2 regions of the Lysinibacillus sp. NPDC096212 genome follow, and region 1 is predicted to be linked to the other one. Evidence: riboswitches for the same ligand, from Rfam matches in the RefSeq annotation. Region 1 holds a riboswitch; the other holds the start of a gene.
The links. Region 1 has a riboswitch for cobalamin ahead of ACIQ7T_RS10265 (hypothetical protein). Riboswitches for the same ligand answer to the same signal wherever they lie in the genome.
Positions count from the first base shown of each region.

Region 1 (8,322 bases):
CTTGGGATTGTTTTTATGTGCCATACTTTTGGTACGCCTTTCTATCCAAGCGTTACGTTCTATGAGGCAATAGGAAGCGCCAACTTGGAGTGGAAATTAATATCTTTGTTCATTGAAATACATTTGCGACAAGATGAGGTAGGGGAAATGCTCCCTTACCTTTTTTTATTTTAACTTCTTTTAGCCGATTCTGGACGCAATTATGCAGAGGCATAATGGGTAAATGTTCTCGAGAAATATTACAAAAACATTACAAAACAGAAATTGGGTCTAATGGTAAAGCAGTTAAAAACGTTGTTATGTAGAATAAAATGTAGTTTTGTAGAATTTAATAGAATTTACGTGAATATTACAAGAATGTTGCGAGTTTTACTAAACGATTAAAAAGCCGTGAAATAGTATAAAAGTTATGCTAATAATGCTAAACTTTAAAAGGCTAATAAATATATAAGAGAAAATAAAAGAAATCGTTCCAGTGATTACATTAAAATACGAAGAGCGAAATTGACTAGTGAAGGGGAAGAATAACGTGGGTAAACGCAATAAATGGCGTAAGTCGATGGTGCTAGCATTAGCACTAGCTGGCGGCTTATTATTTAATACAGTTCAACCAACCGTAGTGCACGCAGAAGAAACATCTCAACAAATGATTGATAAGAAAGCTAAAATAGATACAGAGGTTAAAAAGCTACAAGAAGAATTAACTAATTTACAAAAAGAGATCGATGAAAAAGTAAAAGTATTTAACAAAGTACAAGCAGATATTAAAGAAGTTGATGCAAATATTGTAGATACTAAAAAACGTATTGAGCAACGTTCAACAATTTTAAGTGAACGTATGGCTGCATACCAAGCTCAAGATAACACTGTAGGTATATATTTAAGTGCTGTTCTTGAATCGAAAAGCTTTGCAGATTTAATGGACCGTGTCGTAGCGGTAAAAACATTAATGGATGCTGACCAAGAATTAGTAGATCAACAAGAAGCGGATAAGGCTAATTTAGAGAAACAAAAAACAACATTAGATGAAAAACAAAAAGAGCTTCAAAAACAATTCCAAGAGCTTCAACAAAAGGAAAGCGAAATGGAAGTAAAAAAAGCTGAGAATGAAGCGAAATCTCTAGCTTTAAAGGCACAAATTGCAACGAAACAAGAAGAAGAACGTTTAGAAGCAGAACGTAAAGCAGCAGAGGAAGAAGCAGCTCGTTTACGTGCACTTCAAGCAGCTACTCCAGTAGTACAAGCAACAAATAACGACGTTAACAATAATACTAGTAACAATAATAATAGTAACAGTAACAGTAATACTAGCAACACTAACAATAGTGGCAAAGCGAACAATGAAAAATCACTACAAAAAGTCGTTGTTGGTTCTGGTTCAGGTACTGCATCTTCAGGTGATGCAATTTCAACTGCAAAGCAATTCTTAGGCCGTAGCTATGTTTGGGGCGGCAGTAACCCATCAACAGGATTTGACTGTTCAGGTCTTGTGCAATGGTCTTACAAACAAGCAGGCGTATCTTTACCACGTACAGCATCACAACAATATTTAGCAACACAACGTATTTCAGCAAGTGAAGCACGTGTAGGTGACCTAGTATTCTTCAGCTATGGTTCAGGCATAGCGCATGTAGGTATTTACTTAGGAAATAACACGATGATCGATGCTCAAAATAAAGGTGTTGTCATTGAATCACTTGATTGGTGGAATCAATATTTAGTAGGCTTCGGTCGTATTCAATAAGCCCTACTATTATATAGACGATTTAAATAGCGAAAAGGTCATCTTTGTAAAAAAAATTACAAAGATGACCTTTTTTAATATTTGACGGTATTCAAGATTTTGCGAGTAAACCTATCATCCCTGATATAGTGATCCATTAATTTAGGCTCGACTAGTCGATGAATAATGAGTAAAATAACATCTAGGATGAATTTATTTACATAAGTAGATATATTTACTACCATATTACCAGTTACTAAAATGAAAATAGAGCCGATGTAAGGTATAGCATCAATTATCCATATAATGATTGCCATCGTTATAGCGTATTTCGCTTGGATTCATAGAAGGCTAATTCCGATTATAAAGCTAACATGTAAAATGTGTCTTTTATAGCCGAAAGAAATGTTTCCTTGCATAATGATACTCATTTCTGATAATTTTGAAATATAATAATTAGGTACCTTACTTTGAAATTAAAAGTGTTTGTGACTTTAGTTTCGTAGTAGTAAAGTAACGAATGATAGAAATTAATACAATACTTACAAGTTTACCATTTTTACGTTCTGAAACAATAAAGGTAGGGATGAATCATGGAAAAAGAGATTTTGCAACTTTTTAGTAATTTAACAGAGCGTGACCTTGATATTCAATACAAATCATACGAAGAATTAATGAAAATTATGCAAGAACCAGTTGATTGGACATATTCAGTTTGGGAACAACTTGTTCAAGCTCTTACATACAAAAACGGACATGTACGTGCAAGTGCTGCACAATTTTTATGCGCATTGGCAGCAAAAAGTGATCCCGAAGAAAGAGTATTAGAGGACTTCTTAAAGATTTGGGCAGTAACGTATGATGAAAAAACAGAAACTTCGAGGCATACTTTGCAGGCGATTTGGAGAATAGGTTTAGCAGGGCAGGTACAAAGAGATTTAGTCGTGTCATATTTGGCGAAAAGATTTCAAATATGCTTAGACGAAAAGCACCCGACATTGATACGCTATGATATTATTGTATCTTTTAAAAAGCTATTCGATGCAACGAATGACCCAAAACTACTAGAGATTGCTCGACGTTTAATTGAAGAAGAAGAAGATGTTAAATGCAAAAAGAAATATAAGAATGCCATCCGTTAAAAGATGTAAAATAGCTGTTTTTTTTGCGCATGCTTTCGTTGAGAGATAGCTTTTATAACATCAATCTATGAAATATAACAAATACCTGCACGAGCATGTGAAATGCCCGTGGGGTAACGAATACACCCGCGTGCATAAGGTGATACCTGCATGATCTTTATCCATCGTATTTGTTTATTCTAATTCCACAGCTATTTTTTCCTATTAATCTATGTTAAACTGCTAAACAAGTGAATAATTCTTGCAGAATAAGGGTGCTAAACTATAGCATAATCGGGAATTCGGTGAAAAACCGAAGCTGTTTCCGCAACTGTAAGTACAGGAATCATAAAGATATACCACTGTCGAATTATCTGATGGGAAGGTTTTTATGACTCACAACATGATTGAATGTAGTGAACTGTACAAGCCAGGAGACCGACCTTTGTTTGAACGTATGATAACTCTTCGGAAGCTAGGAGAATATGCGGCAATTACATAGGCTATGTTGTGTCTATACGACACTATTATGTTATTTTCGTTGTTTCCTTAGGAGTGGGAACAACGTTTTTTTATGTACACTTATCTTTCACCTGCTGGAATCCTAAGAAGGTGTGAATAAAGTAAGAATTTTTCACGAAGGAAAGCGGGGACTTAGATTTGAAAAAAGATGCACGTTATTCTTGTTATCCATTTATGCGTGAAAAGGCATCAACGGTAGATTTTGAAATTCGAACAGATAGCCTTACAACACATATTGGCGTCGCTTTGGTGGCGGTAAAAAAGGAAACGGTAGAGGTAGTAGTAGATGATTTACTAGCCATTTTACCAATGGCTTACCATGTAAATGGCTCAGTACGAGGTAAATTGGCGGTAACTGAAGATAATTTGACTTGGCTAAGTAATCGCTATGATTTCTATGTTAGTCATGTTAAGGATGAAATACAAAACTTTGTATTACCTCAAGGGACAGAGGCTGCTACTGCATTACATTTATGCCGTAGTGAGGCGAAAAAATCATATCGCGTTTTGCACAAAGTATCTGAAGAACGGGAAGTACCTGCTATTCTCTTTGATTATTTAGGATTACTAGCCAATGTCTTTTTTGTAATGGCTGTCTTTATGAATCAGCAGGCTGGTATTGCTGAAATACCGTTTATTAGTAAGTCATACCCGATGAAAAAGAAAAAGGAGAATCAATGAAATGAAGAAAATGTTTAAGCTACAATGGCTTTCTGTGTTAATGTTAGCACTCGTTTTAGTTGGCTGTGGCGCGAAAGAGGATATTAATAAAGAGACTATTTCTAAGGAAGATCAACAAGTTGAGAAAACTAGCTATAAAGTTAAGGATGACCGTGGCGTAGAAGTAGAGTTTGCTGCCGCACCTAAAACTATTGTTTCATTGCAACCAAGTAATACAGAAATTTTATTTGCTCTAGGTGTGGGGGATAAAATCGTTGGTGCAACTGAATATGATACGTATCCGGAAGAAGCGCAAAAAATTGAACGTGTTTCTGATTCTGTAAAATTCAATAGTGAGCGTATTTTAGCGTTAAAGCCAGATGTCGTTATTGCCTATACAACTGGAGGCGATGAAGAAAATTTAAATGCCTTAAAAGGTCTCGAAGATGCAGGTATTAAAGTGTTTGCCATTCAATCGGCTAAAACATTTGATGATGTGTACGGGGATATCCAACAAATCGCAACAGTTATGGGAATCAAAGATAAAGGCGACAAGTTAAATGATGATATTAAAGGTAAAATTGCAGAAGTCCAAGCAAAAGTTAAAGATGTGAAAGAACCAAAAAATATCTATTTAGAAATTAGTCCGAAGCCAGACATATATACACCTGGTTCTGGTACATTCCAACAAGAGATTTTAGATGCTGCAAATGTTAAGAACGTTTTTGCTGACCTCAAAAGTTGGGCAAAGGTATCTGAGGAAGATATTATTGCAAAAAATCCAGATGTCATTTTAACAACCATAAACTATGGGGAAAACCCAACGGCAGAAATCCTCTCTCGTGATGGATGGAATTCAATCACTGCCATTCAAAATAAAGCGGTGTATTCTATAGACACTGATATTTCAAACCGTCCGGGTCCGCGTATTGGCGAAGCTGTTGAGTTAATAGCAAAAGCAGTTTACCCTGAGTTATTTAAATAGTATTTTGGAGCTGTCCTTTATCAAGGGCAGCTTTTTTGATGGATAATAGTGAAATGTCAGGGTAAAAACCCGTTTCTCTTCGGTGAAGAAGTGTCGGTTGGAGTGGATAACTGATCCGCTTTGAAGAGAAAGTGATCGGTTGGAGTGGATAACTGATCCGCTTTGAAGAGAAAGTGATCGGTTGGAGTGGATAACTGATCCACTTTGAAGCAGAAGTGATCGGTTAGAGTGGATAACTACTCCGCTTTGATGAAGAAGTGATCAGTTGGAGTGGATAACTGCTCCGCTATGAAGCAGAAGTGATCGGTTGGAGTGGATAACTGCTCCGCTATGATGAAGAAGTGATCAGGTAGAGTGGATAACTGCTCTGCTTTGAAGAGAAAGTGATCGGTTAGAGTGGATAACTGCTCTGCTTTGATGAAAAAGTGATCGGTTAGAGTGGATAACTGCTCCGCTTTGATGAAAAAGTGATCAGGTAATACGGCCATCTCCCCGCTTCAATAAAGATTCGCTGAAATCCCCCCCTCAGCGTTCAAAGTAGCGTATGACATTCCCTAGTGCGAAAATTGGTATTATATCGAATTGTTCTATAATATAGAGGTAAGCATGCTTGCTAACAGAGAGAGGTGCAGTGAATGAAACAGCTTGATATGAAGATTGTTCCGTTTGAAGCAGTTTATAATTTTCGTGATATGGGTGGTTATAAGTCGAGAGATGGGCGTACTGTTAAGAATGGTTTGATTTATCGTTCAGCAGCACTTGGTAAAATGACGAAAACAGATAAGGAGCTATTTAAAACGCTAGGTGTGAAAACAATTTTTGATTATCGAGACAACCATGAGGCTCAAAATAATCCTAATCCGGTATTTCCGTATGCCAAGTATATTCAAATACCAGCAAAGGGAAATCATGCTTTTGAGATGCCTACAAACACTGGTGGAAAAGATTTTTATAAGATTGTAAGCCTAGAGATGTTCCGAGAATTTTATGCACAAATGCCTTTTAATAATGACTCGTTTAAAAAGTTAATAGCAACGATTCAACAACCTGAAAATTTAGGGCTTGTTCACCATTGTGCGGTTGGGAAGGATCGAACAGGTATTGGCAGCGCACTTATTTTACTGGCGTTAGATGTACCTGAGGAAACGATCATGGAGGACTATTTAGATACAAATGTACATCTACGTCCCTTAGTAGAACGAATGGCTCAGACAATTCAGCAAGATTATAGCGATCGAGAATTACAGCAATTTTACGCCTTAATGTCTGCCCGTGAGGACTATTTACAATCGGCATTTGATGCAATGGATAACCGATATGGTTCTAAGACTGCTTTTTTAGAGCGAGAGTTTGGTTTAACAACAGAAAAACGTAAGCAATTGCATGACCATTGCTTACTATGATAAGAAACCCTTTCGCATAAAATTGTGAGAGGGATTTTTTACGTATTATACTACCTTTACAATGTTTCGTTATAAATACTCTTTACACCCTAAAAATCTATGATAAGATACTATATATTTTTATCCCGCTGTAACGGGCAGTCATTTAACTGTACCGAAAGCGAAGCGTCAGGTACAAAACTCTCATCTCAAAATCGGTAGTTGGGAGATTAACTGCCCGTAAAATTCTTATGAAGCGTATAGGAGAAGTTGAAATTGTCAGACACAGTAAGAGAAAGTGATATAAAAGAGACAAATAAGTTAAGCTTGTTCCATTTAACGTGGCCGATATTTTTAGAAGTATTTTTATTTATGTTAATGGGACTAGCAGATACTTTTATGCTTAGTGCTTTATCAGATAATGCAGTATCAGGGGTTGGTGCAGCCAATCAGTATATTCATATTGCAATTTTAATACTTGAGGTAGTTGGTAATGGTGCTTCCATTGTTGTATCTCAATACTTAGGTTCAAGGCGCTTTTTTGAAGCTGCGAAAATTTCTGCTTTAGCAGTAACGATGAATTTGGTCGTTGGACTAATGATGAGTGTCTTATTTTTCTTCTTTTCGAGTCATTTAATGACCATGATGAACTTGCAGGGAGAAGTGCTTAAATATGCCCAAAGCTATTTGGCAATCATAGGAAGCTTTATTTTTTTACAGGCAATTATAAATGCGTTAGCAGCGATTATCCGTGTACATGGATGGACAAAGCAAACGATGTATGTATCACTAGGTATGAATGTGGTACACGTTGTATTAAACTACGGTTTAATCTTTGGTAACTTAGGATTACCGGAGTTAGGTGTAAAAGGAGCGGCTATTTCCTCAGTTGTAAGCCGGGGATTAGCAGTTCTTGTGTTTTTCTGGCTGTTGTATCAAGTGATGGAAGTAAGGGTGAAGTTAGAATATTATTTCGAGTATTCAAAGGAATATGTTCAAAAAATATTAAATATAGGCTTACCGTCAGCATTTGAGCAGGTGCTTTATCAGTTCTGTCAGATTGTCTTCCTTTATTATGCAACGTATTTAGGCACAGAGACACTTGCTGCAAGACAATATGCTATGAATATTTCGATGTTTACGTATTTATTTGCGATTGCAATCGGGACGGGCACAGCTATAATTATTGGGCGAAATGTCGGTGCTGGTAAAAAAGATCAAGCTTATCATCAGCTTTGGTTAAGTGTACGAGCAGCTTTTGCCTTTACGATAACTATGGTTGTAGTTGTGACGATATTCCGTAAGCAACTTATGCACGTTTTCACTGATAATCCAGAGGTAATAGCCATCGGGGCATCTGTCCTAGCATTAAGCATTCTGCTTGAAACAGGGCGTACAATGAATATTGTAGTTATTAACTCATTGCGTGCCTCGGGGGATGCAAGATTCCCGGTGAATATCGGTTTCTTATCAATGGTATGTATGAGCCTCCCACTCGGGTACTTGTTCGTATTCGTTTTACATTGGGGGTTAGTAGGTATTTGGCTAGCGATTTCGGCAGATGAATGGATGCGAGCCATTATTGTATACTTTAGATGGAGAAGTCGTAAGTGGGAGCGTTTTGCACTTGTTTCACCTACAGAACAAAAGGAGACGAATTAATGGGAGCACTTTCTAAAAGAGCTGCAGGGGCAGCCTTAATGGATAAAAATATGACACTTTTTGCTTGTCCAATTTGTCAGGAGTCAATGAGTGTATTTGAGCAGGGTAGATTAGTATGTTCCTCAAATCATTCTTTTGATATTGCCAAGCAAGGCTACGTCAATATGCTGACACATGGTGCTATTTCTAAGTACGGTAAAGACCTCTTTGAATCTCGAAAAGCGGTTATTGATAGTGGCATCTATGATTTAGTAGAAGATAAAATCG
Region 1 is NZ_JBIWFQ010000008.1:61,310-69,631, forward strand. It holds gene ACIQ7T_RS10250 (ABC1 kinase family protein) at 1-73, shown strand, start outside; gene ACIQ7T_RS10255 (C40 family peptidase) at 530-1,744, shown strand; gene ACIQ7T_RS10260 (hypothetical protein) at 2,317-2,865, shown strand; cobalamin riboswitch at 3,100-3,305, shown strand; gene ACIQ7T_RS10265 (hypothetical protein) at 3,505-4,047, shown strand; gene ACIQ7T_RS10270 (ABC transporter substrate-binding protein) at 4,049-5,011, shown strand; gene ACIQ7T_RS10275 (hypothetical protein) at 5,248-5,499, opposite strand; gene ACIQ7T_RS10280 (tyrosine-protein phosphatase) at 5,647-6,414, shown strand; gene ACIQ7T_RS10285 (MATE family efflux transporter) at 6,670-8,055, shown strand; gene ACIQ7T_RS10290 (putative RNA methyltransferase) at 8,055-8,322, shown strand, end outside.

Region 2 (8,322 bases), on a different contig from region 1:
TATTTCAATTTTGTCTTCAAAATTTGTTCAGCATAAAGCAAACAAATGGACAAGAGAGCACTTCGAAAGAAAAAAACTGGACTTTACCTTTCCGCTAATTGACAAAGAAACGCTAAAGCCTATTGTCAAGGAACTGAAAAATTATAAGGGAATCGTGCTAGTCGATGTCAAAGCTAAAGACGGTACTGAAGTTAAGGTTAAACTATAATTACAATACACCGTTCAACTGACTGGTATTTTGAAGAGAAAATTAGCTTGTATTTACTTTATTATAATTTGAATTGGATATGCAAAATAAAATAAAAGGATTCTTTTGATGACATACGGTACTCCGGAGGTATGAATCAAAAGAATCCTTTTTTGTATTACAGGAGGAGGTTCCGAAAAGCTTATACTTGATTAGAAAAAACAAAAAAACCCCAGTTTTATACTGGGTGACGGTTTGTCAGGTCAAGTATTTTTACTTTTCTGGGTAATCTATATGTAATGACGGTGGAACTAAACAATCTCTAGTTGTATTAAGTCGTAACAACCAAGTTGAGTTACCCTGTGTGGAACTAACCATACATTAGAGCAATATCATGTCTCCAATTTTAGGATTTGGTCAAAAAACCCCCATCAACCACTGCTATTAACAAAATAGTTAGACCATAAATTACACTTCATTCAATTATTGTGCGAACCGTAGGCTAAGGGAATATAGTGTTATTGTATTGGCTATGTCATTAAAAAATATTTCCTACTGGCAATATACAAAAAATGTTTACAAATGCGTAATGGATTTTGTGTATCACTGGATTTGTTGCCTTGCGGTTGATTTTTTCTACTAAAATAAAATATAACTTCATTGGAATTGACGGTAAAATGCATTTTAATAATAGTATAGGGAATGAAAATGATGAGAGAAATAAGTATTGCAAAAGTTATTACAGCAAAAAGAAAAGAAAAAGGTATCACACAAGATAAACTTGCTGAGTATGTCGGTGTATCAAAGGCTTCCGTATCCAAATGGGAGACGGCTCAAAGCTATCCGGATATCACCCTGCTGCCACAATTGGCAGCCTATTTTAATATAAGCATTGATGAACTCATTGGCTACCTCCCGCAAATGACAAAAAAAGATATAAAGAAAACATACCAACGGCTGGCTGAGGATTTTAGCAACAAGCCTTTTGATGATGTACTTGATCAATGCCGTGCAATTATAAAGAAATATTTCTCTTGTTTTCCTCTGCTACTGCAAATAGCTAAATTATATGTCAATCATTTTGTCCTAGCTACGGAAAGAGAAAAACAAGAAGAACTGTTACAAGAAGCCATTGATTTATGTATCCGGATTAAGAAGGAAAGTGATGATATTTGGATCGTGAAGCAGGCAAATTCATTGGAAGTGCTATGTCATATCATTTTAAATCAACCGGCGGAAGCTTTGGAATTGCTTGACGAAACAATGAAGCCGCCGATTAGTGATAACTTTTTACTCTCCAAAGCCTATCAAATGACAGGGAATTTAGAGAAGGCCAAGGAAGCTTTACAGGTCAGTTTGTATCAACATCTCCACGGCCTTCTTGCACCTGCACAGTCATACTTGCTGTTGGTAGCCAATCATCCTGAAAAATTTGAGCAGGCACTTGAACGTTTTATCGAAATATCAAAAGTCTTTAAAGTAGAAAAACTGGACCCTAATTTGTTGTCGTTGCTTTATATGGCTGCGGCGCAAGGTTATATGATGCAAAAAGAAGCGGAAAAAGCATTGGAAATGCTCGAAAAATACACATACATTTGTACGAACGTCCTTTTACCGTACGAATTGAAAGGAGATTTCTTTTTTGACAGTATTGAAAACTGGCTGAAGGATTATGATATTGAAGCTCCTAGAGACGAAAAGATAGTAAAAGAAAGTATCGTACAAAGTGTTATAGAAAATCCTGCATTCTTCCCATTGCACAATGAACCGAAATTCAAAAGTATTGTTGAAAAACTAAAAGCACAAATTTGAAATGAACTACTGATAGGGCCAACTTGATGTATTCACTTACATTTTGGTTGTCAATATAAGGAGGTAAATATAATGGTTGAAGAAAAAATTGTTTTAGGTGCTGAAACAAAGTACCCACTGAATGGAATATTAACCATTCCTGATGAAACAAAAGGATTATTTCCTGCAGTTGTATTGGTTCAAGGCTCTGGTCCAAGCAACATGGATGAAAAAATCGGAAATATTTATCCTTTTAAGGATCTTGCAAATGGTTTGTCTGGAAAAGGAATTGCAGTGCTGCGATATGATAAAAGAACATTCGTATATGGTAAAGAAATGAGAAAGGATATTGGATTAACAGTGAAAGAAGAAACCATTGAGGATGCAATTCTCGCTGCGAATTTTTTGCAAAGTGATTCACGTATTGATTCAAACAAAATATTTATTATCGGTCATAGTTTAGGTGGGATGTTAGCTCCGCGAATTGATGCAGAAGGCGGTAAGTTTGCTGGAATCATTATTATGGGTGGTTCTCCACGCAAATTTGAAGAAATTCTAATGGATCAAAATAACGAAGTTTTAAATTCATTGAATAAGTTTTTGAAAGTAATTGCAAAAAAACAAATAGCAGCATTATCATCAAAGTTTGACAACATCTATAACCTAAGTGATGAAGAAGCAAAATCAACTTCAGTTTTAGGAAAATATGTTAGAGCCTACTACCTAAAAGAAATGGGCGAACATCCATCTGCCAATTATCTCAAGGAATTAAATAAGCCCATATTTATTCTACAAGGAGAAAAAGATTTCCATGTATCAGTGGAAAAGGATTTTAATGGTTACAAAAGAATATTGGGAGATAGATCCAATGTAACGTATAAACTCTATCTAAACCTAAATCATGCTTTCATGCCTTTTGTTTATGGAGAGATACGAAAAGCAAAAAAAGAGTATAAAGTTGCACAACATGTCGATCAACAAGTGATCAATGATATTGCCGATTGGATTCATTCGGTATTGGAATAGTCATCAGGAGGTAAATAACAATAGCTAGTTTTATTTTCTAACTATAGGCACGAAATAATTTCTTAGGAGAAAACTGCATCAGGAAAAAGATAATAAACTGGAAACTATTCTTGCTACTTATTGCCGTATGCGTCGTGACGGGCGTAATGGTTAAACCGTTTACGTACGCGCTTGCGCCGCTGCCAGATAACGCACCTATGTAGATCATCATACCTGCGCAGATTGCACAAACACTGGTGTTAGGTGTGCTGGCAAGCTTTTTCGGATTGCTTTTGGCGCGACATATTGGATTTAGCGCACCGATTTTGGAGGGAACTACAGGTGGTGAAAAGTGAAAGGGCTATCAGAAATCTATACTCGGTTCATCTGTCCTTTGGGGCATTTTGGGCGGTGTCCTTGTCGTTTTACTGTGCATCCCTTTCTGGAATATGTCTGTTGAACTAATGAAGGCGGAAATGGCGGTTCCAGTTTGGAAATCCGCGCTTGCGATTTTCTATGGCGGTACGGCAGAAGAAATATTATTCCGGCTTTTTTTGATGACGCTTTTGGTTTGGATTGCTTCCAAAATCAAAAAGGCGAAAGATAGGGGACCAACTAAAATCGGCGTGTGGTTGGCTATTATTATAACAGGGGTTATTTTTGGCCTCGGTCATATCGGAATCACGGGCGCGATAACCGCCATCACTAGCGACGTAATCCTCCGGGCGGTATTGCTTAACGGCTCTCTTAGCGTTATCTATGGTTGGCTCTACTGGAAAAAGGGTCTGGAGTCGGCTATAATTGCTCACTTTTCTATCGACTTTGTGTTGCATATACTCATACCGCATGTAATAGCGCCATTATTTATCTAATCGGAAGTAATGGACATAAACGAAAAAGTAATCATTGGTAATGATTCGAAATACCCTTTTAATAGAATTTTATACTAAAATAACCTTGTGAATTTAAAGTTATTGATAAATGAGTTATAAAAAGAATCTTTTGTTGGCATTCGGTACTCCGAAAATGTGCATCAAAGGAATCTTTTTATTTTCATTTTTTTATTCCAACTGAGAATTGAACGAAAGATCATAGAAAAAATCTATGATTATCATAGAAATTATAGAATTGATATATAGAAACTAGATTCTTATAATTCTTTATAAGCTATAGTTATTTAATAGTAATATTGATAACAAATATTACTGGTATTAAAATACCTGACAGCCGTTTGATAATAGTGGCCCAGGCATTGAAGTTAAGGCTTGTAGTTTAACAAAATCATTAGCAACGATCCAATCAGACGTAGGATCCGTAGCAAATGTTTTTATTTACTAAAATTTCTATTATTATTTGCAAAAGAACTACCTAAATCCCACAATTTATCTTCTAGATTGTCTAATAGATTTTTTGTTCTCTTTTCCATATTATCTGGGAGCTCATTTTCACCAAAATATGTAAGATTCAAACTCTCATCATCCTTTTTCTCCAATACACCACTTACATTTTTAGCAACATAAAGATGAATGACTGTATAGACTTCATCCCCATTTGGATATTGGAAATAATAATCTGGTCCCGAAAAAACACCAATCAAGTCAAATTCATTGGCCACAAGTCCTGTTTCTTCATAGAGCTCACGGCAAGCAACTTCTTCTAAAGTTTCGTTTAGTTCCATTGAGCCCCCAGGTAATCCCCAATCCAACGTATCCGAACGATGTTGAAAGAGTATTTTCTTATCATCGTTTATCACAAGAATTGTCGCCCCGATGCTTATAATTGGTCTACTACCGATAAGTTTCCTTAATTCTGAAATATATCCCATATTCTCCCCCTAATACTTGTCATTAAAAAATATTCGCCTTTTCAAAATATGAATCCTCTATTTTACTTACAAATTATAAAAATAGTTTCAATGGTATTGATTAACAATCTTTTTTGTACAAAATAGTGCTAAAAAAAGTAGAATAGTTCTTGAAAAATGAAAAATAGCTTTTTATGTTCAAGCTTCTCCAAATCTCAACTATATTGATTGTTTCGAAAACTCTATGTTAAGGTGAATAGACAAATTGAATATGCTAAATTTTGGTGGTTCAAATGGATTTGATTCCATTTGATTAAAAGGGAAGTTGGTGAGAGTCCAACACTGTCCCGCAACTGTATTTAGGAGTTCGATAACAAGTCCACTGTTTTGTTTGTCAAAATGGGAAGGTGTTATTGTAGCGTTGATCATAAGTCAGGAGACCTGCCACTAAGAAAAGCATCAATTGACCTACGAGGATAGGGAGGTGTTAGCTACTGCATGATCTTTGTGAATTTACATGAATTCACTGTTTTTTTGCTCTGTCATGTTTTTGTAGATTAACAACTTCTCAAAGGGGTAGAAGTTGTTTTTTTGTTGTTCTTTTGTGTTTGAATGGTAACGCTTACAAGAATAATTAAACAAAGGGGTTGTAATGAATGGAGTTAAATTATTCACCCGGTCTCGATGGTATTATTGCCGCTGAAACAAAGCTATCTTTTTTAGACACTGTAGGAAGTCAAATTGTCATTCGAGGCTATGATTTGATTGAATTATCACAGAGATATTCGTATTTAGACATTGTCTATTTATTGTTGCATGGGGAAATACCAACTACCGAGCAACGAGCTGATTTACAGAACAAGTTGAAATCTAATTATCAGGTTCCACAAGAGATTTTTCAAATTTTCAAGTTATTGCCTAATGGGACACATGCTATGGATGGACTTAGAACAGGAATTTCTGTTTTAGCAGGCTATGATCAGCACATCAATAATCGTTCTACTGAAATGAATTTGACGCGAGCATATAGACTTTTAGGTGGCATGCCCAACATCGTAGCGAATAGCTATCGAGTATTAAATGGTCAAGACGTCGTGGAGCCTGATAGCCAGCTTTCCTATAGTGCTAATTTTTATTACATGATTACTGGCAGAAAACCAACTGCGTTAGAAGAAGAAATCTTTGATCAGTCACTCGTTTTATATAGTGAACATGAGATGCCAAATTCGACGTTTACAGCTCGCGTAATCGCCTCTACACAATCTGATTTGTATGGTGCTTTAACTGGGGCTGTCGCATCATTGAAAGGTAATTTACATGGTGGGGCAAACGAGGCAGTGATGTATATGCTTCTAGAAGCGAAAACAGTTGAAGGCTTTAAAACATTGCTAGAAAACAAACTACAAAATAAAGAAAAAATTATGGGCTTTGGTCACCGTGTATATATGAAAAAGATGGATCCAAGAGCGCAAATTATGAAAGAGGCTTTGCACAAATTATGTTTGGAGCAAGGGGATGACCGCTTATATCACATGTGTGAAGCTGGTGAAAAAGTGATGGTACAGAAAAAAGGTTTGTACCCAAATTTAGACTATTATGCAGCACCCGTGTATTACATGCTTGGTTTGACGATTGAAATATATACGCCAATCTTTTTTGGATCACGAACAATCGGCTTATGTGCTCATGTTATAGAGCAGCATGACAATAATAGATTATTTAGACCTCGTGTCAATTATATTGGCGAGCGTCATAACCTTGAAGAATTATCGGTATAATCAAGTTTTAACAACTCGCCATAGAGCTGATGGGCATTCTGACCAATGTCCATCAGTATACTAGTATAGCAAAATTATGCAATGAAAGGAAGATATAGATGATTAAAACAAATGAAATTTCTAAGACAGATCAATTACTAACTGATATTGCTGATTACGTATTAAATACAACGATTACAAGTGAAGAGGCATACGAAACAGCACGTTATGTTTTATTGGATACTTTGGGTTGTGGCATTTTAGCCTTACAGTATCCTGAATGTACGAAACTTCTTGGTCCAGTAGTACCAGGTACAGTCGTCCCAAACGGTACACGTATTCCGGGGACTCCCTATGTTCTTGACCCAGTTAGAGGCGCCTTCAATATCGGTTGTATGATTCGTTGGTTGGATTATAACGATACTTGGCTTGCGGCTGAATGGGGACATCCATCAGATAATTTAGGTGGCATATTAGCTGTTGCAGATTATTTGAGTCGCATACGTATTGCAGAGGGTAAAGAGCCTCTTAAAGTAAAAGACGTTTTAGAAATGATGATACAAGCCCATGAAATACAAGGTATTCTAGCACTAGAAAATAGCTTAAATCGTGTAGGTTTAGATCATGTTCTGTTTGTCAAAATTGCGACAACAGCCGTTGTGACAAAGGCATTAGGTGGCTCTCATCAAGAAATTATCAATGCACTGTCAAATGCTTGGATTGATAATTCGAGCTTACGAACATATCGACATGCACCTAATACTGGTTCTAGAAAATCATGGGCTGCTGGAGATGCAACAAGCAGGGCAGTGCAATTAGCCATGATGGCTGTGAAGGGCGAAATGGGTTATGCAACTGCCTTATCAGCACCTGGCTGGGGATTCCAAGACGTTCTCTTTAATAAACAAGAATTAACACTTGCTAGACCACTTGCATCTTATGTCATGGAAAATGTTCTATTCAAAGTTTCTTATCCAGCCGAATTCCATGCACAAACCGCTGCTGAATGCGCCGTACATTTACATCATGAAGTGAAAAATCGATTAAATGAAATTGAAAGAATTGAAATTACTACACATGAATCTGCCATTCGTATTATCGATAAAGAGGGACCTCTTAATAACCCAGCTGATCGTGATCATTGTATTCAATACATTACAGCTATTGGCCTCATCTATGGTGACATTACAGCAGATCACTATGAAGATGATGTGGCCGTAAATCCACGTATCGATGACTTGAGAAATAAAATGGTGGTCGTTGAAAAATCTCAATATACAATTGATTATTTAGACCCTGAAAAACGCTCGATTGCCAATGCTGTTCAAGTTTATTACAAAGATGGCACTTCATCAGAGCTAGTTGAGTGTGAATATCCTTTAGGACATCGTTTCCGTCGTGAGGAAGCATTCCCTCAAATCATTGATAAATTCCAGCAAAACATGAGTACACATTATTCTCAAAAACAATTAAGTACCATTAATCAGATTTGTGCTGAAAAAGAGCTTCTTGAAAATAGTTATGTTCATGAATTTGTAGATCTATTTATTTAGGAGGTTATATAGATGGCGTGGATTGTCAATGAAGCAGTTTCACAAAAACAATTAGCAGAACAATTTCGAGCTTTAATCACTCGTTCAGCTATTTTGCAAATACCAGGAGCTCATGATGCAATGGCCGGCTTAATGGCTAAAAAAGTTGGCTTTGAGGCATTATATCTTTCTGGAGCTGCTTACACAGCGAGCAGGGGCTTACCTGATTTAGGAATGATTTATTCA
Region 2 is NZ_JBIWFQ010000034.1:24,925-33,246, forward strand. It holds gene ACIQ7T_RS24155 (hypothetical protein) at 1-208, shown strand, start outside; gene ACIQ7T_RS24160 (helix-turn-helix domain-containing protein) at 899-1,999, shown strand; gene ACIQ7T_RS24165 (alpha/beta hydrolase family protein) at 2,072-3,004, shown strand; gene ACIQ7T_RS24170 (CPBP family intramembrane glutamic endopeptidase) at 3,460-3,855, shown strand; gene ACIQ7T_RS24175 (NUDIX hydrolase) at 4,311-4,808, opposite strand; cobalamin riboswitch at 5,056-5,250, shown strand; gene mmgD (citrate synthase) at 5,444-6,565, shown strand; gene prpD (2-methylcitrate dehydratase) at 6,664-8,097, shown strand; gene prpB (methylisocitrate lyase) at 8,110-8,322, shown strand, end outside.
Region 2: linked by a shared signal. The riboswitch ahead of mmgD (citrate synthase) and the one ahead of ACIQ7T_RS10265 (hypothetical protein) in region 1 are both predicted to bind cobalamin.